Regions from separate parts of the Brevibacillus ginsengisoli genome, predicted to be linked through region 2. Evidence: riboswitches for the same ligand, from Rfam matches in the RefSeq annotation. Region 2 holds a riboswitch; the other holds the start of a gene.
The links. A riboswitch is a leader RNA that binds a small molecule or an ion and turns the genes downstream of it on or off. The one in region 2 is predicted to bind S-adenosylmethionine.

Region 1 (15,467 bases), on a different contig from region 2:
CGTAGGTATACAGACGACGAGTCATACCCATGAAACCAAGTGCGTATTGTGGCATAAAGCATACATAGAAACCAATATTCCAAGTCCAGAAAGCCCATTTACCAAGGCGATCGTTTAGTTTGAAACCGAACATTTTTGGCCACCAGTAGTACAGACCAGCCAAGTAACCAAATACTACACCACCGATCAATGTTTGGTGGAAGTGGGCAATCAGGAAGTAACTGTTGTGATATTGATAGTCAGCAGGCGCAACGGCAAGCATTACCCCTGTCGCACCACCAATGACAAAGCAAGGAACGAATGCAAGTGTCCACAACATCGGTTGAGACAAGGTAATACGTCCACGGAACAAAGTGAACAACCAGTTAAATACTTTAACCCCTGTCGGAATACCAATCGCCATCGTCGTGAGTGCGAAGAAGGCGTTAACGTCTGCGCCAGCACCCATTGTAAAGAAGTGATGGGCCCAAGTGAAGTAAGAAAGAACTGAGATGATCATCATGGAGAATACCATGGATTTGTAACCAAAGATTTTTTTCTTCGCGAATGTTGCTACGACTTCGGAATAAATACCGAACGCTGGAATAACTACGATATATACCTCAGGGTGACCCCACATCCAGATAAGGTTGACGTACATCATCGGGTTACCGCCACCCAAAATGGTGAAGAAGTGAGCTCCAAAGTAACGGTCAATGAACAACAGCGCAAGAGAAATTGTCAATACAGGGAAAGCGATGATGATCATGATACAGCTAGAAAGTACAGACCAGCTGAACAAAGGCATCTTCATCAATTTCATGCCTGGTGCGCGCATTTTCAAGATCGTTACGATAAAGTTGATCCCTGTAGCCAAAGAACCGATACCGGAGATCTGAATCCCCCAAATATAGAAGTTCTGACCAGGCCCATGACTAAAGTCAAGCTCTGAAAGTGGCGGATAGCTGAGCCAACCGGCATCAGGAGAACCACCGATTACGAAAGACAAGTTAAACAGCATCGCACCCAAGAAGAATAACCAGAAGCTCACGGAATTCAAGAAAGGATACGCTACGTCACGTGCACCCAATTGAAGTGGTACAACGATGTTAAACAAACCGAACATAAATGGCATCGCCATGAACAAGATCATGATCGTACCATGTGTTGTAAAGATTTGGTTATAGTGCTCGGAATGCAAGAACTGCATATTAGGGAAAGCTAGCTGAATCCGCATGAGCAGGGCATCTACCCCACCGCGGAACAACATTAACAGAGAAGCAAGGATATACATGATCCCGATTTTTTTATGATCAACAGTTGTGATCCATTCACGCCACAGCCATCCCCATTTTTTGAAATAGGTCAAGACAAACACGATGGCAACTGAAGCAAGAACGATAGACACATCTGCGCCATAAATCATCGGATCACCAGTTACGAAAAAGGTTGATGCAAATTGTTTCAAGTTTTCTAGCATCGGTTTTTCAACTTCCTTTCGTTCTTATTGGTGGCCCATGTCCATACTTGGCATACTAGAACTGGACATTCCTGGCATATTCTCATTAGACGACCCACTGTGATCCATATTGAGTCCGTTATGATGCATATAGATACCGCCGTTTTTATTTACAACTTCATTAAACAGTCCTTCTGGGAAGGAAGAGAATGTCTGTACTTCACTAGTACCTGGTTTCACGAGATCAGCGTAACCTTCCTTCGTTAATGCTGGGGAAGATTTCTTCACATCGTCTACCCATTTCTCGAATTCTGCTTGAGGTTTGGCTACCACTTTAAATTGCATGTGGGCAAACCCTGCACCTGTAAAGTTAGCGCCTGATCCGAAGTACTCACCTGGTTTATCCGCCTGCAACCACAATCTCATGGCCATACCAGGCATGGTGTATTCTTGTCCCCCTAACTGTGGAACCCAGAAAGAGTTCATTGGCGCATCAGAAGTCAAAACAAACTGAACTGGTACACCTGCTGGAATTTCCACATAATTGACCGAAGCAACCTTCTGGTCAGGATATTGGAAAAGCCACTTCCAATCAAGTGAAGTAACCTGAATGGTAATCGGTTTGTTATCGCTTACAGGAGGTTTCGTTAATGCAAACGTATCTCTTACCGTAAAGTAACCAAGAACACCGATGATCACGATCGGAATTCCCCACCAAATGATCTCAAGCGTTTTGCTGTCATGCCAATTAGGTTGGTAAGGAGCCGTGTTTCCTGGTTTGTCCCGATAACGCCATACGATATACACTAGAAGAGCTAAAACAGGAATGACTACAATGGCACACAAAATAACAGAAATGATGATCAAATTAAGCTCAGTTTGTGCAACCGGCCCTTTAGGATTGAGAACGATATACTGCGAGTTATCACAACCAGCCAGTATTACGGTCGCCAAGATCCCCATGAAAAGCAGTTTTACTCGGTTAAGCAACTTTGTTTTCCCCAACTCTTTCATCTCCTCTTCTACACATGCCACTTCTAACAAATTAGGGACTTTTGACAGCAGCGGACTTAGGTGTGTTTGGTGAGTTCCTTGCATTATTTTGGAACTAGTTCAGCCTTAAACTAATTCCTCCATATTCAGCTTTTTTATAATACCAAATATAGAAATGATTTTTGTCACAGCTGACGAAAATTCGACAATTTGTCACATTTGAAAAACATTTATTTACAAAGATTCATAATTTCTCCTACTTTTATGTTAGTAGATACATTGCTTTTTGTTCAAATTTGTGTATATAGTCGTCATTTCTCAAAAAAATTCACATATTTTTACAAAAAAATAGGAAGGAAGACACAAATGAAACAACTCACGGTGGCCAATCAAAGCAAATGATGGACAAAAGAAAAAAGGGATTCCTTCAAACGGGAATCCCTTTTTTCTTGGTATGTTATGTTATGTTTTGTTATGATTCGAGTTGCAATTCGGACGTCTCGCTTATGATGGTCCCGATATCTGTTCCCTGGCAAATTTCCTTCATACTGCCCGCCTTATCGAAGTTGAATACATGAATGGGAATCTGATAGTCACGCGCAAGGATAAAGGCAGATTGATCCATTACTTTTAAATCACGGTGGATCACGTCGTTATAGTGCAGAGACTTATATTTTCGAGCGTTCTCGTTGTATTTCGGATCTTCGTTGAATACGCCGTCGACACCGTGTTTGGCTACGAAGATGGCATCACAATTCACCTCAATCGCTCGTTGCACAGAAGGGTAATCCGTGGTGACAAACGGCTGCCCATTCCCTCCGGCAAAAATGACGATATATCCCTTCTCAAGATGATGGATCGCTTTTAAGCGGATATAGGGTTCCGCAACCGATGAAATCGGGATGGCGGTCATGACGCGAACTTCATTGCTTGTTTTTGCCTTTAATACCCCTCTTAGCATCAGGCTGTTGATTACCGTCGCCAAGGTTCCGATGTTATCTGCCTCCGCCCGTTCAATTCCCCAGCTCTCTCCCATATTGCCGCGAAAAATATTGCCGCCGCCAATCACGAGACAGACCTCAACACCCAAACCCACCACCGTCATAATCTCATTGGCAATGTGCTCCAATCGCTCCGGGTCAAATCCGAATTCATGCGCACCGGCCACAGCACCACCGCTTAGTTTAATCAGAACGCGTTTGTACCTCATCCTATCCCTCCATTATCGCCCCAAAAAATAAAAACACTAAAGCATCTCGCTCTAGTGTTTCAACCGAAAAGGGAAAGGAAATAGAAATGAAAATGTTTCGGATTGATCCAGCTCATTCTCATTCCGCTATCCCCCTTCCCTTTATTTTTCTCTTATTATTTTATCTGTGGCTATTTCCAATTTCAATGAAAACTTCCTGATTTTTCACAATTGTTCGGTTGTGAACAATCCCAGCCTGGCAATTCGCTTTGCTGCTTCACGCAGTCTCTCTTCTGGAGATAACAAGGCGACTCGAACATATCCTTCACCCGTTGGGCCAAAGCCCACTCCCGGCGCTACAACTACGTGCGCTTGTTCCAAGAGAAGATCGGCAAACTCAATGGAACCAAGTCCATTCGGAACTGGCAGCCAGGCGAAGAATGAACCTTGGGATGGAGCGGCTTGCCAGCCAATCTCCTGCAATCCTCCAAACAGCGCGTTACGTCGGCTTTCATATACGGCCACCAGATCACGTACACAAGCCTGCGAGTCAGTTAAAGCGCGAACAGCAGCCATTTGAACGGCTCCAAACAAGCTGACAAAATAATGGTCCTGAATAAGGTTAATGAGACGCACCAGTTCTTTATTGCCCACCATCGCTCCTACCCTCCAGCCGGCCATGTTGTAGGTTTTGGACAAGGTGTAGAATTCAACCCCCACCTCTTTGGCGCCGGGGGCTTGCAGGAAACTGACGGGTTTCTTGCCATCAAAACTGATGGCTCCGTAGGCAAAATCATGGCAGACGACAATTTCATTCTTACGCGCGAATTGTATGGTTTCTTCAAAAAATTCAATCGGCGCATTGACCGCAGTCGGATTGTTAGGATAGTTAAGAAACATCAGCTTCGCCTTATTCACGTCTTCTTGCGACAGCTTGCTATAGTCAGGCAGGAAGTTGTTTTCCTTACGAAGAGGCATCATCGCCATTCGAGCTTGGGCAATCGCTACGCCAGACCAGTAGTCAGGATAGCCCGGATCAGGAACCAGCGCAACGTCTCCCGGATTTAAGAGCACCTGACAAATCTCAACCAGTCCTGTTTTGCTGCCGAACAGGATCGCCACTTCCTCTTCTGGATCAAGATCAACGTCAAACTCCTGTTTATACCAGTGAGCAATGGCTTGCTTTAATTCGATGCGCCCTTGAAACGGCGGATACTTGTGATGGAGCGGGTCGGCTACCTGCCTTTGCAATTCTTCGACTATATGGGGTGGAGTCGGCAAATCTGGATTCCCTTGACCCAGGTTAATGATGTCGTAGCCCTTGGCCAACTGCTTATTGACCTTGGCTACTAATGTGGAGAAAAATTGGGTCGGTAATTGTTCCATAATGTGTGCAGGTTGAATTCGCATGTACCTCTTTCCTTTCCTGAGCCGTTCGACTAAGAAAAGACTTCGTCCCTTTTCGCTCTGTGGAAGTTCGCAATGAAGTTGGAAAGTCCGCTCTCTCAATCCGAAAGGGAGTCGCCAAACGCTTCGCGCCCCTACGGGGTTGGGTGGCGACTCTTTTCCCTTTCTCCTTTCCTTCGCTAAGCTTCACTTCCAAGGAGGCTGCAAGCGGACGAAATCTTTTCTTGATAGGCTTGCGCGAATGGATAAGTTTAATTACTTTACCACTGTAAAGCAATTAAACTTTCCAATTTAATAAAAAATAAAAACCCCCTTCAGCGGAGAAGGGGGTACGTGTCTGTTATTCACGCCTTATCTCCCAGGAATTGCTCCTGCTGGAATTGGCACAGATGTGTTCACGATTGATGGAATCGCGTACAACATCCGCTGCCGGGCTTCATCGGGCCAGTCCCTCCGCCTCTCTGGATAAGTGAGTTTTCCTATTCATTTTGTATGTTTATACTAGCGAGCCGAGTGACTTGTTGTCAAGGAGGCTTACTGCTTTATTCTTTATTCTTTATTCTTGTTTCTGGATTTTTACCTTACCGCCGTCTTTTAACAATGTCTGGCCTTTGACAACAACGGTAGCCCCTTCTTTCACACCGGTAAGGATCTCAACTTCATCGCTGCTTCCTTGTCCGACGGTTACTTCCACCTGTTTGGCTACGTTGTTCTCAATCACATACACATAAGATTTGCCTTCCCGTTCAAAAATTGCTTTGCGGGAAACCAATGGTACTTTCTTTTGCCCAGTCGAATCGAAGTTAAACTTCACATTCACGACCATATCGGACTTTAATTCGTTGGAAGGATTCGGGATGGAGATTTCAGTCGGATAAGCTTTCAATTGCGGATCCATCACCGGGCTCACAGCAGTTACTTTGGCATCCAGCACCTTTGCCAACGCGCTTACTTCCACTTTTACACCTGTGCCAACCTTGACCTTGGTTATATCGTTTTCGGATATATTCGCCTTAACAACAAGTGGATTTGTATTCACGAGCGTGATCACAGGTGCTTGCGGGGAAGCAAATTGTCCAACCTCTCCGTTTACACTGGAGATATATCCGCTGAAAGGAGCAGTAACGACTGCATTGGCCAATTGTGTTCTGGCGTTTTGCAAACTAACCGCAGCCTGCTTCACAGATGCCTCGGATACTTGCACACCGCCCATCTGTTGTGCCGTCGACAAGCTCATCTTCGCATTGTCATAAGCGGTTTGGGCATTCGTCAACTGTGAATTGGCTTGTTCCATTTGTTGTGAAGAAACCGCTCCTTGATTAAACAAATTCTGCATGCGCTGCTGGTTCACTTGGGCATCTTTTAAGGCTTGCTCGGACTGCTTCAATCCATTTTTCGCTTGTTCGAGCCCACTATTTGAGTTGCTGCCAGATTGTCTTAGGCCAGCTTGGGCAACCTGCAGGGCAGCTTCTGCTTGTCGTACGCCATTTTCCAGGTCGGCTTCATCCAAATGGAATAACACCGCACCTTTTCCTACATATTGACCTAATTTGACTGGCAATGAAGTAATCTTCCCAGTTACTTTCGGGCTGATATTCACTTCCTGACTAGGTGCAAGCTTGGCAGTCAGTCCTGCATCCAAGGAAACCGAACCATTTTTCACAAGCTCAACTTGTACTGGGGTAATTCTTTCTACAGCTGTGGTCGTTGCCTCTGGTGCTTTTTGCGAGCAGGCAGTTAAGAGAAGTACCGTCGATAACGCCAGTATGAAGTGTTGTTTTTTCACTTTTATACTCTCCCTCCGTTTACTTAAGACGCCTAGGATTCCAGGGTAGGCATATTCTTTTGCTGCTTTTTCAACATCTTCTTCTCTCTTCTTTTCTCCTTTTTGGCTCGACGCTTGATCCCTAAATCATTGAACCAGGAATACACAATGGGGACCAGAATCAGCGTAACCAATGTAGATAAGCTCAAGCCGAAGATAACTGTTACACCCATTGGCTTCTGGAATTCAGTACCTGATCCGGTCGCAAACGCAAGCGGACCAATGGATAAAATGGTCGTGAGCGTAGTCATCAGAATCGGACGCAAACGGATAGGACCTGCCATCAGAATGGCTTCTTTGGCATCATGACCTTTTTTCCGCAACTGATTCACGTAGTCAATCAATACGATCGAGTTGTTCATAACCAGACCGACCAGAAGGATATACCCGATTAGAACTGATACACTCAGGGTAGTTCCCGTTACCGCTAGACCAATCAGGACACCTGGAAGTGTCGGTGGCAAGGCAAACATGATAATAAACGGACTAAAGAAGGATTCAAACTGCGACGCCATTACCATATAAACCAGAATAATCGCCAACAGAATGGCAACACCTAGACTCGTGAAGGATTCGACCATGTCTTTGCTTTGTCCGCCGTACTTCAGCAGATAGCCGTCTGGAAGGTTTAATTGATCCAGTTTTGTCTTGATTTCCTTCATCACGGCGTTAAGATCTCGTCCGTTCAAATCTGCTGTGATTTTCACTTGTCGGGACTGATCTTCACGGTTGATGGCAATTGGAACATCTACCTTTTTAATGGTTGCCACTGAAGAAAGAGCGATCTGTGCTCCTCCTTGACCAGAAATACGGAGATTGTTCAAATAGTTTACATCTTCTCTATAGATCTCTGGAAGCTTAATGTCAATATCGATCTCATCATCACCCGTACGATACTTGGTTACCGTCTGGCCATTAAATGCCGTGCGGACGGCTGAGATGATTTGTCCGGTCGTCAAACCATTCAGGCTGGCTTTTTCCGGATCGACCGATACCTCGTACTCTTGCTTGGTATCCTCGAGGCTGTTTATCACGTTGGTGGTTCCTTTTACACTCTTAACCTCTTCTTTCATGATCGAGCCGATTTCTTTCAATACGTCAAGATCATCTCCAGAAAGCGTTACTTCTACCGGGGAGCCTGTTGAGAATCCAGAGGTAGCACCAACCGTAATCTCAGCTCCAGCAATGTCTGCCAGTTTGGTACGAAGATCTTGTGCAATCTGATCACTTGAACGAGTACGGTTCTGTACATCGGTCAGGAGGACGAACATCGACGCTTTGTTCGATGCTGCAGTGGAAGCCATCTGATTGACGTTACTGCCAACAATCGTTACCATGTATTTCAATTCAGGAATCTTGGAAACCACACTTTCTACTTGCTTCGTTACTTTATCAGTCTCTTGAACGACTGTACCGTTAGGCATTTTAATTGAGACTTGAAGCTGCCCTTGGTCACTTGCTGGGAAAAACTCTGCACCGATCATCGGAGTCAAAGCAAACGAACCGACAATCATCGCGAGCGTAATGACAAGAACTGATTTACGGTGTCCCAGCGACCACTTCAGTAATCGGCGGTAGCCATTTTCCAATTTTTTAAACCCGATATTAAACCAAACAACCGGATTTTTCCCACGATATCCTACGTTTTCATGATGATCCGGGACTTTTTTCAACATGCGCGAGCTTAACATCGGTACTAACATAATGGAGAATATCAATGCCGCGATGTGTGAATACACAACCGTCAACGCGAGTGGCCCAAACAATTCAGAAGCAATCCCTTGCGTAAGGGCAATCGGTGCAAAAACACAGATTTGTGCAAATGCAGAAGCCATTACCGCCGTACCTACTTCTTTGGAACCATCAAACGCAGCTTGCAACATGCTTTTTCCTTGTTCCCGCTGCCGGAAGATGTTTTCCAGAATTACGACGGAAAAGTCTACCAATGAGCCTAAGCCGAGGGTTAATCCGGACAGCGAAATCAGGTTAATGGTTTGCCCCGTCATATACATCAGTACGAATGTGGCCAAAACCGAGACGGGAAGTACAATACTTGCAATAATCATGGAAGAAAAGCTTCCCAAGAAGAAGAACAGCATCAAGATCCCGAACAAACCACCCAAAAGCGCATGTTCAGCCGTCGTATAAATGGAATCCTTGATATAGATAGAGGTATCAATTGCCTCTGTCAGCTTCACATTGGCAGGAAGCTGTTCCTGGATATTTTTGACTTCTTCTTTAACTGCATCAGCCACTTCGATTGTATTGCCACCAGATGCCTTGGTAACCGTGAGGAAGACGCCCTCTTCTCCATTCAGATAGTTCTTGGCCGATACCTCTTTCAATGTATCTTCAACCTTGGCGACATCTTGCAGTCGAATGGAGGCTTTTCCTACAGGAATCGGAGTCAGACCGATTTTGCTGACGTCGGAGAACTCCCCTTCGACTCGGATGTTCATTTTTTCGTCGCCTTCACGAACTGCCCCAGCAGATGCTGACAGGTTGTTGCTGCTGATTGCTTGCTGGACTTGCTCAATTGTCAGGCCGTACGCAGCGAGTTTGGCTGGATCAATAGTAACGTTCACTACTCGATCTCGTCCGCCCTCTACACCTACAGCGGCAACGCCATCAATTCTCTCCAGGCGGGATTGAATCAAATTATCCGCCAAGTCTTTCAATTTGTTGACTTCTGCTTTACCGGTTAATGAATAGTACATAATCGGCTGGCTATTCGGGTCAAATCGCATAACCTTAGGTGAGCCGGCATCATCCGGAAGGGTTCCCTTGATCTGATCTACCTTTTCCCGCAGGTTCAAGGAAGCTTGGTCTAGGTTCGTCCCCCAGTTAAACTTGATAATAACCTGTGACGCTCCCTGCATAGAGACAGAGGAAATGCTGTCAATGTCGGAAACAGTACCAACGGCACTCTCGATTGGTTTCGTAACCAGTTTTTCAACCTCACTTGGTGATGCGCCATTATAAGAGGTTACAACCACCGCAACCGGGAATTTCAGATCAGGCATCAAGTCAATGGCCAGACGTGGTAAGGTGACGAAACTAAAGACTATTAATGCGAGTGTCAACATGATGACTGTTACGGGGCGTTTAATTGAAAATCCCGACAAATTCATCTTTTCTCACTACCTCTCTCGCTAAGCGCGGTTCGTTTCTTCTCTAGATAAGTACTGATCAGTTCTAATGAGTGGTTGACTTGCTCCAACTCTGAAGGTTTGATCCCTTCAAAAATTTCTGGAAAATAATTTTTCTCCATAAACGGTAACCGCTCTTCGAATTTCGGTAGATTGTCTATGCAGGATACCCAAACCACTCGGCGGTCCTTCTCGTCTCTGTTCCGCTGTACCAAACCGTCTCTTTCCAAACGATCTACAATACCTGAAACAGTACTGTAAGACAAATCCATCGCTCTGCTGATATCTCCGATTGTTTTGGGTGCCACTTTGATTTGCTCCAAAACGAGAATCTGTGGTCGGGTAATGCCGGATTTGACGAGTTCCTCGGTAATGATGTCAATGAATAATTGATTTGTTTTGAATATTAGCTCCCGAAGTAGCTCAAATCCCTCCATGTATTCACCCCCCCATTTAACTACGAAATAATTACTGTAAAAATTTCGGGCACCGAAACAAAAAATTTCGTACCTCGAAATAGTATCACAGCTAATATTTCGCTTCAAGGAATAATTACATAAAGTGAATTTGCTGCCAGAATTGGATGGGAACGCAAGATTTCTTACCCAACGAGACGCGTAATCTGCTTCTTCTTCCAAGCCCATTGATAGTACACATATTGGAAAATCAAAACAACCAGAAAAGCCGCGGGATACCCCACCCAGATTCCTTTAATTCCAAGTTCCGTGAAGGTTGAAAGATAATACGCCAGCGGTACTTCAACTAACCAGATGGAGAGTCCATTGATCAAAGTTGGCCATAATACCGTTCCACTCGCCCGCATCAAGGCAGAGATGATCTGTGCATGACCAAGTGCAAGATAACTCCAAAGCGTAATCATCAAAAGACTGTGGGCCATCTCCAGTGTGCTTGTGCTGGTCAAGAACCAGGACAGAATATTCTCTCCGAACAAATACACGGCGAACACCAATACCCCACCGATCACGTAGTTCAAGACGACGCCCGCTCGGAAGACTTCCTTCAATCGATCCAGCTGACCTGCGCCGATCGATTGTGCAGCAAATATCGAAACGGCCATACTCAGGCTCATGGCGGGCATTTGAATGTAGCTAACGACTTGGTTGACTGCCCCATACGCTGCCGTTGCTTCCGAACCATAACGATTGACGAAGGTGATCACGGCAATTTCCGAAAGGGAGACGAGAATCATCCCGATACTTGAGGGAATACCAAGACGTAACAGTAATTTTAACAATTGCCCATCCAATCGCAGATGCCTTCTGATGGAAGCGTCAAACTGGAGTGGATGCTTCTTTTTCCTTAAATACAGCAACATTAGAACGAGAGTTAAGAGCATAGAAATGACGGATGCATACGCAGCTCCAAAAACACCAAGCTTAGGCAGGCCCATCCAGCCGAAGATGAGAAGCGGCAATAACGCTACATTCAATACTGTGCTGATCATGAGAAAATTAGAGGGTGTCTTGGAGTCTCCGATTCCTCGCATAAATGTCGTATAAACAAAAAGCAGAAACATAATAGGAGTAGACAAAAACAGAATTCGTCCATAAAGAACCGTGTCCGCCATAATATTGTCCGGGATCCCAAGCAGACGCATAAGGTCCCATGTAAAGATGCTGCTGATCACGGCCAATCCGAGGCCAAGATAAAAAGTAAAGCTCAGCGAGGTCCCTACAATGGCCTTGACCCGTTCAGTATTTTGCGCACCATGTGCTTGACCAATCAGAATCGAGCTCCCTGCTCCTATCCCCATGGCAAATGCCACCAAGAGAAAAAACAACGGGAAGAATGACGAAATGACAGCGAGCGCATTCACTCCGATCGAGCGGCCAACGATAATACTTCCGATTAACTGGCCAATCGATTGAAGTGCATTGCTTAGAATTAAGGGCACAAGAAACATCAGCATGGAGCGCCAAATTGGTTTAGGCGTTGTCATGATTCACTTCTCCTTTTCACATTAAATTCTCCATCTTCACAAACCACAAATATTATAGTTTATGTTTAATTTAAACAAATATATATATTGTTTATATTTTTGTCAAAATATTTTTTCGCTTACATGTGGGTATTTTTTTGTTTGGAGAGATGGGTTGTTAGTGAGACAGGTACCATGAGGGGTTCACGGACTCTTCTAACAAGTTACAGGAGGAGTGAATCGGTGTTAATTGGCAAAATCATTATAATCATTCTCGGAATATCCAGGGTTCAAGGTGGCATTGTCCGGATCTTCTGAATTTTTTTGGAGGGGCGGTTTGATATTCAGCTTGGTCTAATTACGAACGGATTGGGAGAATTTCAAATGTGGACGATTCAGTCTCTCAAGTTCGAAGGTTATTTCGATTGCACACTGATATCGGAATGGGAAGGGATCAAGAAACGTTGACGCTTCAAGCATTGGACGTTTATAGTTAGAAGGTATACTCGCATGATTTGACAAAATTCTACTTTTTTTGAGGGGTTGCGCTATTCGTGCTATTTAATTCGTACGAGTTTATTTTTTTATTTTTACCAATATCTTTTCTTGGTTATTTCCTATTAAATAAACTTCGATTCAGTTCCCTGGCAATTGGCTGGTTGGCGCTTTGTTCTCTATTCTTCTATAGCTGGTGGAATATCGCTAATCTTCCATTAATGCTCGCTAGTATCCTGTTCAACTATCTGGTTGGAACCCAATTAACGAAGCGGCATGGACGTACAGGAAACCGATGGCTCCTTATTTTTGGCGTCACCTGCAATCTTGCTTTACTTGGTTTCTACAAGTATTCTAATTTCTTTCTTACCAATTTGAATGAAGCGTTCGGCACGCATTTATCTCTCTTGCATCTAGTGCTTCCGCTCGGGATCAGTTTCTTTACTTTTACTCAGATCGCTTATCTCGTGGATGCCTATCGCGGGGAAGTAAAAGAATACAATCTGGTCAACTATATGTTGTTCGTCACATTCTTTCCCCATCTGATAGCTGGGCCCATCCTGCATCACAAAGAAATGATGCCGCAATTCGCTTCCATTCGGACCAAAGTGTTGAATTGGAACAATATCTCACGAGGCTTGCTCCTTTTTGCCATTGGCCTCGGCAAGAAGGTTCTAATTGCCGACTCCCTGGCAGGCTGGGCGAATCCAGGGTTTCAGGCGACTAGTCTCAGTTTGGTTGAGGCTTGGTCTACCGCATTAAGCTATACGTTCCAGCTGTATTTTGATTTTAGTGGATATACGGATATGGCAATCGGGATCGCTTTGCTATTTAACATTCGACTCCCGCAAAATTTTAACTCGCCTTACAAATCTGATTCCATCATTGATTTCTGGCGTCGCTGGCACATGACCTTGTCTCGCTTTTTGCGGGATTACCTGTATATCTCCTTGGGCGGGAATCGGAAAGGACAATTCCGCCGTCATCTGAATCTCCTGATTACGATGATACTTGGGGGGCTTTGGCACGGAGCTGCTTGGACATTTGTTGTATGGGGCTTTATGCATGGAGTGGCTTTGGTGGTCAATCACTTCTGGCGTTCATTGGGCTTCAAGATGCACTGGATACTGGGACGTATTTTTACCTTCCTATTCGTGGTCGTCGCTTGGGTCTTTTTCCGAGCGGATAGTTTCCAACAAGCCCTGATCATTCTAAAAGGCATGGTAAACTTCAGACATATCGGCTTGTCCGCCGGAATCACGCCCGCACTCCCAGCGGGAACGAATGAAATTATTGTGCTTGCCATCCTATATCTGTTTGTAAGCACTTGGAAAAACAGTATCGAATGGGATCGAGAATTTACTCCTAATTGGAAGTGGGGCATTATTGTTCCTTTGCTTCTGGTTGCTGGTATCTTTGGCTTGAACCGTGTGTCTGAATTCTTGTATTTCCAATTCTAACGGAGGGCCTTATGAAACGTCATCGTAAATCCTACAAAACATGGGCCAAATCGGTGCTTGCAACCACTTTGGGCTTGCTCGTTTTACTCGTTGGCCTTAATTATGTCGTTGATCCGCTTCAATTCTTTCATAAAGCCTATATGAAACCTGATTTTTCGGATCAGCAGCGCTATCAGAATCCTGGAATCGCCAAAAACTACGACTATAATACGATTATTATCGGCACATCCATGACCGAGAATTTTTTGCCTTCTTATGTAAACGAGAAGCTTGGTGTACAAGCTGTTAAGCTATCCATGTCCGGCTCCACAGCGATGGAACAGCGAATAATGATCAATCATGCCGTTCGTACAGGCAAAGTGAAAACGATCCTCTGGGGTGTCGACTACTTCTCTTTGCGCGGAGACCCCAATCGGGTACGCCAAGAATTTGGAGAGTTTCCGTACTATCTTTATGATCAGAACCCATGGAATGATCTGAAGTATCTGGTCAATCTGGACACCTCACAGCAGGCTCTTCATTGGATCGGTATACAAGCAGGTGTCGCTCAGCCGGCGAATCCCAGTCTGAATCTGCTGAATACGTGGGAATCTCCGGATTTATTCGGTAGAGAGAACGTCATGAACGAGTGGAATAAGCTGAAGGAAGGCGGTTCCTTCAAGCCAAGCGAATACGAGATGAAACAAGTCCAAAAGAACATGGATAATAACCTTCTGTCCGTCATAAAAGCACATCCTGACGTGCAATTTGTCTTGTATTATCCGCCGTATTCGATCTTGCAGCATCGCTACTTCTATGACAAGGACCCGTCGTTCTTCGAGAATGAACTGTACGTCAAAAAATATCTGTTTGAACAAGTCGGCAAGCAGCCAAACGTTAAAATCTATGATTTTCAGCAGGAACAAAAAATTACGTTTGATCTAAACAATTATAAAGACCTGGCCCACCACTCTCGCAAAGTTAACGAGTGGATTATCGACCAGATTGCCCAGGACAAGTATCGGGTTACTAAGAAGACTTTACCCGTCTATCTTGATCAGCTCCGGGAGCAGGTCGTCAATTTGAAAGAAGGAAATTTTTAAAGAAGAAAAGATTTCGTCCCTCTATACTCTGTTTAAGCTTGCGTGTAGCATCAACTGTCCGCTACGTTCACTGCGGAAGGGAGTCGACAAGAAAATCACTTAGTTTCTCAGTCTGATGTAAAGAATGCCGACTCTTTTCCTTCCTACGTTCTCTACGCTTGGTTTCGCTTAAAATGAGCGTCGAGCGGACGAAGTCTTTTCTTAGTGGGCTTGCGCGCATGGAAGGAATGTTTAATTACCAAAAACGGCATTTCCAACGCTCAAACAGAACGCTAGAAATGCCGCTATTCATTATCAACCCTCATCCATAGTTCGGACAAACTCCCCGCTCTTCCCGCCTGTTTTGCTCTGCAAGTAAGTAGGTCCTATTATCATTTCCTTATCCATTGCTTTGCACATATCATAGATGGTCAGGGCAGCGGCATTCACAGCCGTTAGCGCTTCCATTTCTACGCCAGTTTTCCCTGTCGTTTTGACGGTTGCTTCGAGT
Region 2 (15,467 bases):
GATTTGAGGAAGGTCTTCAACAGGAAGCGCAGCTTTTTGGAGAGGTATTCCGTTCTGAAGATATGAAGGAAGGCGTCAATGCCTTTTTAGAAAAACGCAAACCCCAATTTAAGGATCGATAAGGAGGAAATCGTATGAACATTCTAGTAGTTTTGAAACAGACGTTCGATACGGAAGAAAAAATCGTGATTTCTGACGGCAAAATCAGTGAAGACGGGGTTGAGTTCATCATCAATCCTTATGATGAATATGCGGTAGAAGAAGCGATTAAATTGAAAGAAGAACACGGCGGAGAAGTAACGGTTGTTTCTGTGGGACCAGATCGCGCAGAAAACGCGCTTCGCACAGCGCTTGCTATGGGAGCTGACAAAGCGGTTCTCGTAGATGACGAAGCTCTCTTCGGTGATGAATATACGACAGCTAAGGTACTTGCAGCCGTCGCTAACAAAGTTGGATACGATATCATTATCGGCGGTCAAATGGCTGTTGATTCTGGCGCTGGACAAGGCGGACCACGTCTGGCTGAAGAATTGGGCATTAACCACGTATCTACCGCTGTGAAGCTTGAAGTGAACGGTTCTTCTGTACGCGTAGAGCGTGACATCGAGGGTGACCTGGAAGTAGTAGAAACCTCTCTTCCTGTATTGATCAGCGCTCAACAAGGCTTGAATGAGCCTCGTTATCCTTCTCTGCCTGGTATCATGAAGGCAAAAAAGAAACCGTTGGATCGTCTATCCGCTGATGATTTAGGCTTGTCTCCTGATGCGGTACAAGCAAAAACAGCCATTGTCGATCAATACCTGCCTCCGAAAAAACAAGCAGGTCGCGTTCTTTCTGGCGATACGCCAAGCCAAGTGGCAGAATTAGTATCCTTACTTCGCAACGAAGCGAAAGTAATCTAAGGGAGAGAGGGGATTCATTATGAAAAAAGTACTCGTTCTAGCAGAAGCACGTGACGGTCAACTTCGTAACGTTTCATTTGAAGCACTTGCGGCAGCGGCAACTATTGCTGAAGGCGGCGAAGTAATTGCAACCGTATTTGGACCAGGCGGGGAATCACATGTATCCGCACTCGCTTCCTATGGAGCATCCAAAGTGTATGTCGTAGCGAATGACGCTTTGGCGCAATACACACCAGATGGTTTCACCCAAGCGTTAGCGCAAGTGGTTGCGGATGTGAACCCAGACGCAATCATTTTGGGTCATACAGCGATTGGCCGCGATTTGGCTCCTCGCGCAGCGGCACGCCTTGGCTTAGGCTTGGTGTCTGACGTAACTGCGGTGGAAGCTGGCGGAATTTTCACTCGTCCCATTTATGCAGGAAAAGCGTTCCAAAAACGCAACTTCACAGATAGCAAAATCTTCGTAACTATCCGTCCGAACAACATTCCGGTTGGCGAAGCGGACAGCACCAAAACTGCGGAGACTGTTTCATTCAACGCTGAGATTAAAGACCTTCGTACCATTGTTAAAGAAGTAGTGCGCAAAACTTCCGGTAAAGTAGACCTCTCTGAAGCTAAAGTCATCATCTCCGGTGGCCGTGGCGTGAAGAGCGAGGATGGCTTTAAGCCGTTGGATGAGTTGGCTGAAGTGTTGGGCGCGGCAGTAGGAGCTTCCCGCGGAGCTTGCGACGCCGGCTTCTGCGACTACGCGTTGCAAATCGGTCAAACCGGTAAAGTGGTTACGCCTGACCTGTACATCGCATGCGGGATCTCCGGAGCGATCCAGCATTTGGCTGGGATGTCCAATTCCAAAGTAATCGTCGCCATCAACAAAGACCCAGAAGCGCCAATTTTCCAAGTGGCTGACTATGGGATCGTGGGAGACTTGTTCGAGGTCGTTCCACTTTTAACAGCAGAATTCAAAAAAGTATTGGTGTAATCCACCCGCTATTGAAATGAAGTCGAGGAGAATATCCTCGGCTTTTTTTATTTTAAGTTGGTTAAAGTAAGTCGTAGATTATCTGTTTGAAATTGAATGTTTTTACCATTATTATTATAAATATGGTAAAAATTCGATAGAAAAAGGTGCATAGCATGTCTGAAACGATGGTGAACTGGCTATCTCATAGTATTGGTATGTTGCTCATTGTAGCGTTTTCATTGCCCAGTTTTGTGCTGATTTGGATGGCTAAGAAGGTGGCTATTCATCGGGAACTGAAACTTGAAGAAGTACAAGCTGTCGACCTTGTCGCAGGGGAATCGATTCAGCCTTACTCTGCCCCGAAAAAGGACGAGATTATTCAACAGTTTAACAGAGATATCTTCATTCAAAAGGTCCCGTCCAGCGAACTTCCAAACGGTGAAAAGCATCTGCGGATACAGACGAACAACGAAATCATCCATCTATATCACAAAGATCAAGAAGATATGTACATTGAGCGGGTCAATTCAAAGGGCAAAACGAAATCGTACTGGGTGAGAAGCCCCTTTCTTTCGAGTGAATTGAATGCCTAATTTCCTAAAGGACAGATAAGAATTGGCTTGATAAAAGCAAGGTAACGGGACAAAATAGGTAAAGCAGATAAAGTGTCAACTGACGTGGTCAATTCTAATATTGAATGGTATACTTTAACACGGTGGAAGTTTTTATGTGAAAAATGAGGGAGGATTCCTACATGGCTATTCTTAATACAACGGATCAAAATTTTGCTCAAGAAGTAGAGCAAGGCGGAGGAACCGTTCTTGTTGATTTCTGGGCTCCTTGGTGCGGTCCTTGCAAGATGATTGCTCCAGTCCTTGAACAAATCGATTCTGAAATCGGTAACAAATTAAAAATCGTGAAAGTAAACGTTGACGATAACCCAGATTCTGCTGGACGTTTTGGTATCATGTCCATCCCAACTTTGTTGTTGTTCAAAGATGGTCAACCAGTAGACAAAATCGTTGGTTTCCAACCAAAAGAAGCACTTCTTTCTACTATTAACAAACATCTGTAAGAGATAGTGTTGAGCAGCCTTGCCATATGGCGGGGCTGTTTTTTATATTGTTGAAAAGTCGAATTGCTTTACAGTGGTTTCGACGGGAACGTTTGTGCTACGATAAAGAGGTTGAAACTGTTCATCTGAAATGAGAGGAGGGACCAGGATGAAGACGATCAAAGACAAATTAGCGGTTCTGCCGGATAAACCAGGCTGCTACCTGATGAAGAACGCGAATGGTGAAATCATATACGTCGGCAAGGCCAAAGTATTGAAAAATCGCGTTCGCTCCTATTTCACAGGCAGTCATGACGGCAAGACGCAGCTGTTGGTCAGTGAAATTACTGATTTTGAATACATCGTCGTTTCCTCCCCCATTGAAGCTCTGCTTCTGGAGTGTAATTTAATCAAACAATACAATCCGAGATATAACGTCTTGCTGAAGGATGACAAGACGTATCCTTACATTAAAATCACTAACGAAGCTCATCCACGACTAGAGATCACACGCAAAGTGCTGAAGGATAAAGCCAAGTATTTTGGTCCTTATCCGAATGCCGGAGCCGCTCAAGAAGTGAAGAAGCTGTTAGATCGACTCTACCCGTTAAGAAAATGCCAGACGATGCCGAAGCAGGTTTGTTTGTACTACCATCTAAGTCAGTGTCTTGCTCCCTGCGTATATGAAGTGGACGCGGCACAGAACGAGCGAATCGTCGAGGCAATCGCCAAGTTTCTTGACGGCGGGCATGAAGAGATGAAAAAAGAGCTGACCGAGCGCATGCACCAAGCAGCGGAAGAGATGGAATTCGAGCGGGCGAAGGAGCTGCGAGACCAGATTCGCAATATTGAGGCGGTTATGGAGAAGCAGAAGGTGACCTTTACGGATACGGTGGATCGGGATATTTTTGGCTTTGCTGTGGAGAAGGGCTGGATGTGCATTCAGGTCTTCTACATGCGCCAAGGAAAAATGATCCAGCGGGAAACCACGATGTACCCATACTATGGGGATGAGACAGAAGATTTCATGTCGTTTGTTACCCAGTTTTATTACGATAAACAGCAGGCATTGCCAAGAGAAATTCTTTTGCCGGAACGAAGTGAGGCTGAACTGCTGTCAGAGTGGCTGAATGTCAAGGTACTGACTCCTAAGCGAGGGAAAAAGCACGAGCTGGTGAAGATGGCCGACGAGAATGCGCGCATCGCTTTGCAGGAGAAATTCGCTTTAATGTCCAAAGATGAGGCGCGAACTATTCAGGCGGTACACAACCTTGGGCACGTTCTAGGAATAGGGGTAGCCAAGCGGATTGAGGCGTTTGACAACTCCAATATTCAAGGAGCTGAGCCGGTATCCGCGATGGTTGTCTTTACTGACGGTCGCCCGGATAAGAAGGAATACCGCAAGTTCAAAATAAAAACCGTTGAGGGCCCCGACGATTACGGCTCTATGCGGGAGGTCGTGCGCAGGCGCTACACCCGCTTGCTAAAAGAAAATCAACCGCTTCCTGACCTGATTGTCATTGATGGCGGAAAAGGACAAATATCGGCGGCGATGGACGTGCTCGAGAATGAACTTGGACTTTATATACCCGTCTGTGGTTTGGCGAAGGACGAGAAGCATAAAACGGCACAGCTGTTGTTTGGAGACCCACCAGAGCCCGTTGATTTAAAGAGGGACAGTTACGAATTCTACTTGTTACAGCGGATACAAGACGAGGTTCACCGCTTTGCGATTACCTTCCATCGCCAGTCGCGCGGAAAAACAATGCTGAGCTCCCAATTGGATGAGATTCCGGGAATTGGCGAGAAGCGACGCAAGCTCTTGTTCAAACATTTTGGTTCACTCACCAAAATGCGTGAGGCAAGCGTAGAGGATTTCCGGCAAATCGGTATAGGTGACAAGCTGGCGCGAGAGATCATCGAGAAGCTGCGCAAGCTGGACACCTAAAACAGTCATGACCGTTTTAGGTGTCCGCCATGCGGTCATCTCGACTTTAATGAAAAACGTTGAGATGTTTTTTGCAAAAATAGAGGTTGAACATGCCACAAACGCATGCTATAATCCAAAACAATTAAATAAGTAACCTCACTTCCCATAACTGGAGTGAGGTAGAGGCGCGAAAACCAAGAGTACCCCCCGAAGATGCGGGCATTAGCAGGGTGTGGGAAAGGGGAATTCGCCGAAGTGCAACAGGCGGCCCGATGCTTGTTGTGCTGGGTCTGTGTTGAAGAAGCACAGAACTGTCAACGCTGTATCAAATCCTAATACAACGTTGGAGAGCTATCTCACAGAGGATGAAGGACTTCGTGTATTCACGTGTTGTGAATAATGCGGAGTTGTTCGCCGACGTGTCCAAGGGAGGGAGGCACTGGTATGTCCATAAGTAGGGCAACGACAGGTCTAACCTTGTTGTTGCCTTTTTTGTTTAGGTCATCAACCGAAAATATTGCGTGAATAATAAATAAGCTTACGTGGAAGTTATGGTATCAGGATAGGATCAGTGATTATTCGATAGGGGAGAGAAACCAGATGGGATTGATCGTGCAAAAATACGGAGGAACCTCAGTTGGAACGATTGAACGGATTATGCGGGTAGCAGACCGGATTATTGAGACGAAAGAGCAAGGAAATGACGTCGTAGTTGTTGTGTCCGCGATGGGCAAATCCACCGATGTGTTGGTTGACATGGCGAAACAAATCAGTGAACAGCCACCGGCCCGTGAGCTGGACATGCTGCTGACAACGGGTGAACAGGTATCGATCGCGCTGCTCGCGATGGCATTGGAGAGCAAAGGTCATGCGGCGGTTTCGATGACCGGATGGCAGGCGGGGATTATGACAGATTCCGTACACTCCAAAGCCCGTATCCAAGACATTGATAATCAGCGAATTCGAGAGGCGATTAGCCAAGGGCGCATCGTGATCGTGGCCGGGTTTCAAGGAATTACGGAAGCAGGAGAGATAACGACATTAGGTCGAGGTGGATCCGACACGACGGCTGTCGCGCTGGCTGCCAGTCTGGAAGCGAATAAGTGCGAGATTTTTACGGATGTGTCTGGTGTATTTACAGCTGACCCAAGAGTTGTTAAATCAGCTCAAAAGCTGGACAGTATCTCCTATGATGAAATGCTGGAGCTGGCAAATCTCGGTGCAGGCGTGCTTCATCCACGCTCCGTGGAGACAGCGAAAAAATATAAAGTGCGTTTAGTCGTACGTTCTAGCTTTACGAATGAAGAGGGTACTTATGTGGAGGAGGGTTCGTCAATGGAAACAGGAAGAGTGGTAAGCGGTGTTGCGCATGACGAGGACGTTGCCAAGATTACGGTTGTCGGCATGCCGGCCAAAGTAGGAACATTATCCCTTTTATTCAACACATTGGCTTGTGCTCAAGTGAATGTCGATATCATTATTCAAAGCTCGTATGATGCGGCTGAAACCAATATTTCCTTTACAGTCTCAGCGGATGATCTGACGCATGCGCTGGAGGTATTAAATCAGAAATCAGCCGAACTAGGGTTTGATTCGGTTGAATACGAACAGGGATTAACCAAAGTCTCGATTGTAGGCGCGGGCATGGTGACCAATCCAGGTGTGGCAGCGGAGATGTTCAGACAGCTGGCGGAGCAACAGATTTCGATTAAAATGGTCTCCACTTCAGATATCAAAATCTCCTGCGTCATCCCAGCAGAGTTCACTGGGCTTGCGGTGACCACATTGCACACAGCCTTTGGCCTGGATGTGGAAGAAGCTGCTGTGGTACACGGAATGTAAGAGAACACACACAAAGAAGACTGGAAGAAGCTCGTGTTAGATATTGACACTTTCCTCTTCCAAATCGTATGATGAATGAAATAATATGGATTCTCTTATCGAGAGTGGTGGAGGGACTGGCCCGATGAAGCCCGGCAACCCCGCAGTAGCGGAGAGGTGCTAAATCCAGCAGACGCGCGACGCAGAAGAACTGCAATGGACGCGTTTGGAAGATAAGAGCGGGTATCTGTCTATTCAGAAATCAACCCCTCTTCTCTTCGAAGAGGGGTTTTTACCATTTGCGTAAGCCCGCTAGAGAGGTGAGGGACGAATTCTTTTCGTCGGATAGTAAGGGGGAAAGCGTTGTGCAAAAAGCATTCATTGGAGATTTGCAGCTGGAATCGGGGGAAGTCCTTAAGCAAGTGGAGATCGGCTATCAGACGTATGGTACCTATGATCCCAACCGTGATAACGCGATTCTAGTTTGCCACGCTCTAACGGGAGACGTATATGCTGTAGGTGACGGGAGTCGTCCAGGCTGGTGGGAAGGACTTATAGGGCCCGACATGCCGATTGATACAAACGAATACTTCGTCATTTGCAGCAATGTTCTCGGTGGATGCTACGGCTCTACGGGGCCAGCCAGCTTGAATCCTGAGACGAATCGCCCGTATGGTTCCAGCTTCCCGATGGTCACGATCCGCGACATGGTGCGAGCGCAACGATGTTTACTGAGTGAGCTCGGTGTTCACCATCTGTATGCGGTAATGGGTGGCTCCATGGGTGGAATGCAGGTGTACGAATGGGCAGTTGAATTCCCGGAGATGATGAATCTGGTCATCCCCATCGCTACTTGTTCCCGTCTCTCGGCTATTGCCATCGCCTATAATGATGTCGGCAGGCAGGCGATCAAGAACGATCCCGAATGGAACGGCGGAGACTATTACCCGGGCGCAGGGCCATCTAAGGGCCTTGCGGTTGCCAGGATGCTTGGGATGATAACCTATCGGACGGCTGAATTATTTGAAGAGCGCTTCGGGCGCAGCTTCAAGCAAGAATCAGAGAATCACGCGTTGGATATTACCTTCCAAATCGAAAGCTATTTGCGCTATCAAGGGGAGAAGTTGGTCGAACGTTTTGACGCCAATTCCTATCTCGCCCTGCTGCGGGCAATGGACTCTCACGATATCGGCAGAGGACGTGGCGGTGCAGAGCATGCCATCTCCCGTATTCGAGCTACGGTACTTATGATCGGGATTACCGATGATCTCTTGTACCCGCTAGAGCATCAAAAGGAAATGGCCAATCTGATGCGCCAGAATGGTGTGGAAGTTGAATTTCATACACTTGAATCCAAATTCGGGCATGACGCTTTTTTGGTGGAGTTTTCTCGTATGGGGCGGATTGTCACACCGTACGTCAAGAAAGTAAGATCGTGATCAGGACTTCCGATTGTTTAGAATCCTCTGACTTGACGACTTCCAGATGGCCTTCCAATTCTTTTTGTAACCATTGGCTAATTGCACCTGCGATGATCCCGCACTCCAGCATTAACGAAGAGGTCAGTCTGTCTACTTCAATATGAGAAAATACGGAGTGTGTCAACGAGTAACGAAAGGAATGCTCGGTCTCTTCAAGGAGCTCTAGCTTCCCCAAGCCGAGACGAATGAACGGCAGGATCAGGTCATCCGCATTTTTTATCGAAATTTGCGATCCCACATCTTTTCCTAACCAGTACAGAATGGGGCCTTCGCTCTCGCCTAAAAGTTTGCGTGTCAAGCAATCTCTCAACATATGGAAACCTAGGTACGGCATATTCATTTGCTCCAAATGAGACATTGTTTGTCCAGAAAATAATGTGTAGAGCGGATCGACTATGCGCATGATGATTTCTCCTTTGCTCATAGAGTTGATTTACTAGTTTTCATATTCCAATCTATGAGAATTTTGAGAATCTGATGACAATATTCATATAAAAAAGAGAAAAATCTTTCTAGATAGAATGAGATCCCCCCTATAAAAGCCTGTCATAACAGGTGTATAGGAGGGTTTTTTGTTTTGCAACTAATATGATTCTATCGATGGATTTAGTCTATCCATTGGCTTGACGCTCTCAGGGTACAGGAGTACAATAGTTTTGGTCACATATTGGACAATCTTTTTTCCGTAATCCGACACAATTTTACATAATATTAACAAGCAACTCATTTGTAAGCGCCTACCTTTATAATGGAGGTGCACTCGATTCGTTGCTTGTGACAAACATGTGAAAGGACGTGTCAACCCAATTAATTTTGGGACAGGATTGCGAGGAGAAAGAGAGAGTATAGGATTTACAAAGACTATAGTTCACTGAGGGGGGACCCATGCATGGCTAATAGCCGGCAATTTGTACATCACAGGCTTCATTCTTTACTAGGTTTACTACCGATTGGTTTGTTCTTGGTGTTTCACTTAGTGGCAAACTACCAGGCAACTAAAGGTGCAGCAGCTTACAACGAAGTAATAGGTAATATCGACAAGGTTCCATTTATTCTTGTTCTCGAATTTGCTCTGATCTATCTGCCAATCTTCTTCCATGCGGTTTATGGCTTGTACATTGCCTTCCAAGCGAAGCATAACGTAAACAATTATGGCTATTTCCGCAACCATATGTTCATGTGGCAACGGATTACAGGTGTAATTACACTTATTTATATTTCCTGGCACGTATGGGAAACCAGAATTCAAAAAGCTCTTGGTGCTCAAGTAAGCTTTGACATGATGCATGATATTTTAGCGAATCCAGCGATGAGAATCTTCTATGGAGTGGGTATCGTGGCTGCGGTTTTCCACTTCTCTAATGGTATTTGGTCCTTCCTCGTTCACTGGGGAATTACTGTTGGACCGCGTTCGCAGCGAATTGCAGCATACTTCACTGTAGGTGTGTTCGTTGTCGTTTCTTTCATCGGATTGCGCGCGTTGTCGGCATTCGTTTAATAGGAATAGGGGGAAGCAATCATGGCCAAAGGCAAACTTATAATCGTCGGCGGTGGTTTGGCTGGTTTAATGGCTACCATCAAGGCGGCAGAAAAAGGTGTTCCAGTAGAATTATTCTCCCTCGTACCAGTGAAACGTTCTCACTCGGTTTGTGCTCAGGGGGGCATCAATGGTGCGGTTAACACCAAAGGGGAAGGGGATTCCACTTGGGAGCACTTTGATGACACCATTTACGGAGGAGACTTCCTCGCGAACCAACCGCCTGTTAAAGCAATGTGTGAAGCGGCTCCAGGGATCATCTACATGCTGGACCGTATGGGCGTCATGTTCAACCGTACTTCTGAAGGTCTTTTGGACTTCCGTCGTTTCGGGGGAACCAAGCACCACCGTACAGCATTCGCAGGCGCTACAACCGGTCAACAATTGTTGTACGCTTTGGACGAGCAAGTTCGCCGTTACGAATCGGAGGGCTTGGTTACCAAATACGAATATTGGGATTTCTTAGGGGCAGTTTTGGATGACGCTGGCGTGTGCCGTGGGATTACCGCACAAAACATGCGTACAAGTGAAATCAAATCTTTTGCTTCCGACGCTGTCATCTTGGCAACGGGTGGACCTGGAATTATCTTCGGTAAATCCACCAACTCCATCATCAACACAGGTACTGCAGCTTCTACCGCATACCAACAAGGCGTTATTTACGCAAACGGTGAGTTCATTCAGATTCACCCAACTGCGATTCCAGGGGATGACAAGCTTCGCCTCATGTCCGAATCTGCTCGCGGTGAAGGTGGACGTGTATGGACGTATCGTGACGGTAAACCTTGGTACTTCCTTGAAGATAAATACCCTGCTTACGGAAACCTTGTACCGCGTGACATCGCGACCCGTGAGATTTTCCACGTGTGCGTAGATATGAAATTGGGAATCAACGGAGAGAACATGGTATACCTTGACCTCTCTCACAAAGACCCGAAAGAATTGGATGTTAAACTTGGCGGTATCATCGAGATTTATGAAAAATTCGTCGGTGAAGATCCACGCAAAGTTCCAATGAAAATCTTCCCAGCCGTTCACTATTCCATGGGCGGAATGTGGGTTGACTATAACCAAATGACCAACATCCCTGGATTGTTTGCTGCAGGTGAGTGCGACTACTCTCAACACGGTGCGAACCGTCTGGGAGCAAACTCCCTCTTGTCCGCAATCTACGGCGGTATGGTAGCAGGTCCTAATGCGATCAACTATATCAATAGCTTGGATAAACACTCCAGTGATATTGCTAGCACACTATATGACAGCCACACCCAAAAAGAACAAGATAAATATGACAACATCCTGAAAATGGATGGCACTGAGAATGCTTACGTCATTCACCGTGAATTGGGTGAATGGATGACCGATAACGTAACGGTTGTTCGTTTCAACGATCGCCTGAAGAAAACAGACGAGAAAATTCAAGAGCTGATGGATCGCTACAAGCGCATCAACATCAACGATACGCAACGTTGGAGCAACTCTGGCGCTTCCTTCACTCGTCACCTGTGGAACATGCTTGCGCTTTCTCGTGTCATCACATTGGGTGCTTTGAACCGTAACGAGAGCCGTGGTGCCCATTACAAACCAGATTTCCCTGAGCGTAACGATGAGCAATTCCTGAAAACAACTATGGCGAAGTTCAACCCTAACACTCTTGCACCTGACATTTACTATGAGGATGTAGACATTTCCTTGATTCCTCCACGTAAACGCGACTACTCATCTGATAAAAAGGGAGGACATTAATCATGGCTGATAAGTTAGTCCATCTGATCATTACTCGCCAAGATAGTCCTGAGAGTGCACCTTATCAAGAAGAATTCAAAATCCCATATCGTCCAAATATGAACGTCATCTCCGCATTGATGGAGATTCAACGTAACCCACAGAACTCGCAAGGCCAAAAAACCAAACCAGTAGTTTGGGAATCCAACTGCTTGGAAGAGGTGTGCGGAGCTTGTTCCATGGTAATCAACGGCAAGCCGCGTCAAGCATGCAGCTCCTTGATCGACAAGCTGGAACAACCAATTCGCATTGCGCCAATGAGCACCTTCCCGGTTATGCGTGACTTGTCCATTAACCGTAACCGTATGTTTGATGCTTTAAAACGTGTTAAAGCTTGGATTCCAATCGATGGTACGTACGATTTGGGTCCTGGACCACGTATGCCAGAGGTAGAACGTCAATGGGCATATGAATTGTCCAAATGTATGACTTGCGGCGTATGCTTGGAAGCGTGCCCTAACGTCAACGAGAAATCCGCGTTTATCGGTCCGTTCGCAATCTCTCAAGTTCGTTTGTTCAACGAACATCCAACTGGTCAAATGAACAAACATGAGCGCTTGGAAGCGTTGATGGCTGATGGCGGTATCGGCGATTGCGGTAACTCTCAAAACTGTGTGCGTTCTTGCCCGAAAGGTATTCCATTGACTACTTCGATTGCGCACATGAACAAAGAGACAACCAGACACGCAATCAAATCTTTCTTCTTCTCCTAAGAATTGCAGCTTCAAAAGAACCCGGGCTTCGGCTCAGGTTTTTTTTTGTTAAATAAAACCCAGTCCACCAACTAGGTAGACTGGGTTTTTATGATTATTGGAGCTGTTTGCTTAAATTTAAGGAAGGGTAACGGTGAAGCTGTCAAATTTAATCTCTTTTCCTTGCACTGGCTTAAATTTGATTTCTTTTTCTTTCCCATTTTGATCAAACTCGACCCCGCCACCATTCGTAGGGAAGGACATATAAGGAGTGATTTTCAACTTTTTCACTTGCTTATCAACCGGATCGAAACGGAAGCTGCCTGTCAGATATGCTTTTCCATCGATGATTTGACCCGATCTACCGCCTGAATGAGAACCAATTTCTTTGCCTGTCGCTGCATCAACCGCTTTAAATTCCAAATAACTGGAATTATAATCAGTGTCTTTGGATACTGTATTAAAATTGAGCAGGATGCCCGCTGGACCTACTTTTAAATCCGAAACGGTAAGGTCAAAGGCTTCTCCCTGCCGCTTATAATCAATGGGAACGAGCTTCACGTCATTGTTAAGTTTTACAGGGAGATTGAAGTTCCACTTATTGCCGTTCTCAGCTTGGAAGGTTAAACCAAGTTGAAAATCTTTAGGCAGATTAGCAGGAGGAGTGACTTCTAAAATACCAGTTCGATAGGTCGGGGTTATTTGGTCTTCTTTAGAGCTTCCAGCGAATCCAATCGTCTCACCATTGATTGAGAGAGTTGGATTTAAATAAAGCTCTCCAACTGCCTTATCTGCTTTTATCGAGTAGCCGATAGAGAATCGTGTTCCATCACAGAATACTTCATCAATGGTAAGGGCGGTGCCTCCCACGACCTGTGGCTGGCCAACTACAGTGGTTAAACCTTGCTTGCTAACTTCCTTCAACCCGACATCCCCGAATTGACTAAATATCGAACCTACTACTGGAATTTTAGAGACAATGCTTGCCATAGCTGGTGACACGGCAGCCGAGCTAAGGAACAGGCCAAAAGCAACAACGGCTGCGCCAGTTCCATACAGAATTTTTTTTCGTTTCGGTTGATTTTTTTTCATAGTAGCCTCCTTAATGGTTTGCGAAATAATGGCGTCAAGCTTATCAACTGGGACTTGGATATCATCAATTTCTTGTTTAAACAAACGAACTTTTTCTCTCATCGTCATAAGCCCCCTTTAGTTTTGTTTTTAAAAGTAATAACCCACGGTGAAGATTGGTTTTTACGGTTCCTTCAGGACAGTTTAAAAACGTTGAGATCTGCTTGATCGTAAAATCTTTATAGTAACGCAAAAGCAAAACTGTTTTATATTTTTCCTCAAGCTCCTCCATGGCTTGAAGAAGGTCAATCTGTTCTTCAAGCTTCAAATGGCTGGTACTTCCAACGCCTTCAAGTATTTCATGACTCATCGGAACTACTTTTCGTTTCTTTTTGATATGGGCAATCGCTGTATTAATGAGAATTCGCACGAGCCACGAAGAAAAATAGTGATTCTCCTGAAGTGTGGAGATAGACACAAAGGCTTTATAGACCGTCTCTTGAAAGACCTCCAGCGAGTCTTCTTCATTCCGCATGTACACAAAGGCCATCTTGTACAATTTTTCTTTTTCTTCATGAATGAGACTTTGAAAAGCATCTGAATCGCCCTTCTTGGCGCGAGCGACTAGATCCAAAGTTGAATTCATTCGATTACACCTCCTTTTTTCCCTTATTAGAGAAAGCTGGGCAGTAAAACGTTTCAAATTTTTGTGTATATACTGAGATTCACTGTTCTTTCTTAATAAGTAACAAGCCCAAGTGCTTATTCTAGGCTTGGAAATTTTTCAAAACCTAAAGTGTTTTACGAAAGTAATGTACTTTAGGTTACTTCCGCCCGCGTAAGTCCGCCGGGGAAAAGAGTTCGTCACTGCAGCCTCCTTGCGAACTTCCACAGAGCTAAACGGGACGAACTCTTTTCTCCCCTCCTGTATACCTCCTCCCTTTCCATGGAAAACTGTTGACATGAAGAGTCGCAGGAGGCAGGAATGAAAAAATTGGTTCTCTTTTGTCTGATCTTATCCCTCGTTCTATACTCAAATCGTACAGTATCCACACTCAATTCAGTTGAAGTAATCAATCATGTGACGGCAAAAGCAAATCCCGATGATGCGCTTCGTAAGCAAGTCATTTCTGATTTGTATGAGACGATGCCTAGACAAGTCGTTCCTGAGCACTCCCGAGGAAATCAGCCGTCTCAGTCAGACGAGTGGGATACGCTTGGGCCTGTTATCCAGGGAGAAGAAGTGCAGCATGCCTCATCTACAACATTGGATATGATTGAGGCCCGTAAGGCATGGGAAACAGCTGGTGTAAAAGGAGAAGGAATGCTTGTTTCCATCATCGATACTGGCGTGAATCCCAAACATCCGGACATGGCGGCACCAAAGGATAAACGGCTAGCCATGCAAAAAACAGGGACCCCCAACAAAGTGATTACCGGCTACAACTGGGCCGACCGCAACCAACAAACCGTAGACGTCGGAGACTCTCAGCATGGCATGCATGTGGCGGGAATCGTAGCGGCGAATGGCAAGCTCAAAGGAGTCGCTCCTGAAGCCCAGCTGCTTAGCCAAAAAGTATTTAGCAATTACCAAGGAGAGGTCTCTGGATTAAGTGAGTCCATATTATTTGCGATAAACGACTCCATCTCCAAGAATGCCGATGTCATCAATCTAAGCTTGGGCTCCTCTGCCGGATATGTCGATGAGACAAGTGTGGAACAGTTTGCGATCAAAAAGGCGGTAGACCATGGCGTGGTTGTGGTGGCTGCGGCTGGTAATGACGCATACTTCGGAAGCGACAAGGTGCGAGCGGAGAACCCGGACTATGCCATGATCGGTTCTCCAGGAATTGCTCCTGATGCCTTGTCCGTAGCTTCTGCTAACGCAACCGTTCTCGCAGGGGTCAGCTTCAAAGTATTCGGGGCGGTGAATCTGGATCGTGTCGTTTATCTTGTAGGACGCCCTACCACTGGTGATCCTTTGAAGCCCACACAGTCCCTGCCGGAGGAACATGAAGTGGTATTTGTCGGCAAAGGCAAGAAGGAGGATTACAACATCTCCGTCAAAGGAAAAATTGTTTTGGTTGAGCGGGGGGATATCTCCTTTGAGGAGAAGCTGATGTTTGCCAAGGAGGCGGAAGCGTCAGGTGTCATCGTCTATAACAATCAGACAGGTCCGATAATCATGAGCGCGAATGAAACGAAGGGAATCCCAGCTGTATCGATATTGAAG

Region 1: it holds a riboswitch for S-adenosylmethionine, as region 2 does, so the genes downstream of both, ACQCN2_RS20325 (pyridoxal phosphate-dependent aminotransferase) here and metX (homoserine O-acetyltransferase MetX) in region 2, are expected to answer to the same signal.

Annotation. Positions count from the first base shown of each region.
Region 1 is NZ_JBNJQR010000011.1:82,825-98,291, forward strand. Features, by position in the region: gene ACQCN2_RS20310 (cbb3-type cytochrome c oxidase subunit I) at 1-1,459, opposite strand, end outside; gene ACQCN2_RS20315 (ubiquinol oxidase subunit II) at 1,484-2,452, opposite strand; gene pyrH (UMP kinase) at 2,904-3,641, opposite strand; gene ACQCN2_RS20325 (pyridoxal phosphate-dependent aminotransferase) at 3,846-5,030, opposite strand; SAM riboswitch class I at 5,376-5,499, opposite strand; gene ACQCN2_RS20330 (efflux RND transporter periplasmic adaptor subunit) at 5,584-6,819, opposite strand; gene ACQCN2_RS20335 (efflux RND transporter permease subunit) at 6,846-9,983, opposite strand; gene ACQCN2_RS20340 (MarR family winged helix-turn-helix transcriptional regulator) at 9,980-10,438, opposite strand; gene ACQCN2_RS20345 (MATE family efflux transporter) at 10,603-11,961, opposite strand; gene ACQCN2_RS20350 (MBOAT family O-acyltransferase) at 12,495-13,895, shown strand; gene ACQCN2_RS20355 (hypothetical protein) at 13,907-14,977, shown strand; gene moaC (cyclic pyranopterin monophosphate synthase MoaC) at 15,272-15,467, opposite strand, start outside.
Region 2 is NZ_JBNJQR010000001.1:365,450-380,916, forward strand. Features, by position in the region: gene ACQCN2_RS01905 (enoyl-CoA hydratase) at 1-122, shown strand, start outside; gene ACQCN2_RS01910 (electron transfer flavoprotein subunit beta/FixA family protein) at 135-902, shown strand; gene ACQCN2_RS01915 (electron transfer flavoprotein subunit alpha/FixB family protein) at 919-1,881, shown strand; gene ACQCN2_RS01920 (YfmQ family protein) at 2,037-2,456, shown strand; gene trxA (thioredoxin) at 2,618-2,938, shown strand; gene uvrC (excinuclease ABC subunit UvrC) at 3,087-4,865, shown strand; lysine riboswitch at 5,020-5,209, shown strand; gene ACQCN2_RS01935 (aspartate kinase) at 5,448-6,689, shown strand; SAM riboswitch class I at 6,782-6,908, shown strand; gene metX (homoserine O-acetyltransferase MetX) at 7,034-8,107, shown strand; gene ACQCN2_RS01945 (DUF2507 domain-containing protein) at 8,088-8,552, opposite strand; gene ACQCN2_RS01950 (succinate dehydrogenase cytochrome b558 subunit) at 9,039-9,647, shown strand; gene sdhA (succinate dehydrogenase flavoprotein subunit) at 9,669-11,432, shown strand; gene sdhB (succinate dehydrogenase iron-sulfur subunit) at 11,435-12,184, shown strand; gene ACQCN2_RS01965 (DUF4179 domain-containing protein) at 12,302-13,357, opposite strand; gene ACQCN2_RS01970 (sigma-70 family RNA polymerase sigma factor) at 13,332-13,880, opposite strand; gene ACQCN2_RS01975 (S8 family serine peptidase) at 14,220-15,467, shown strand, end outside.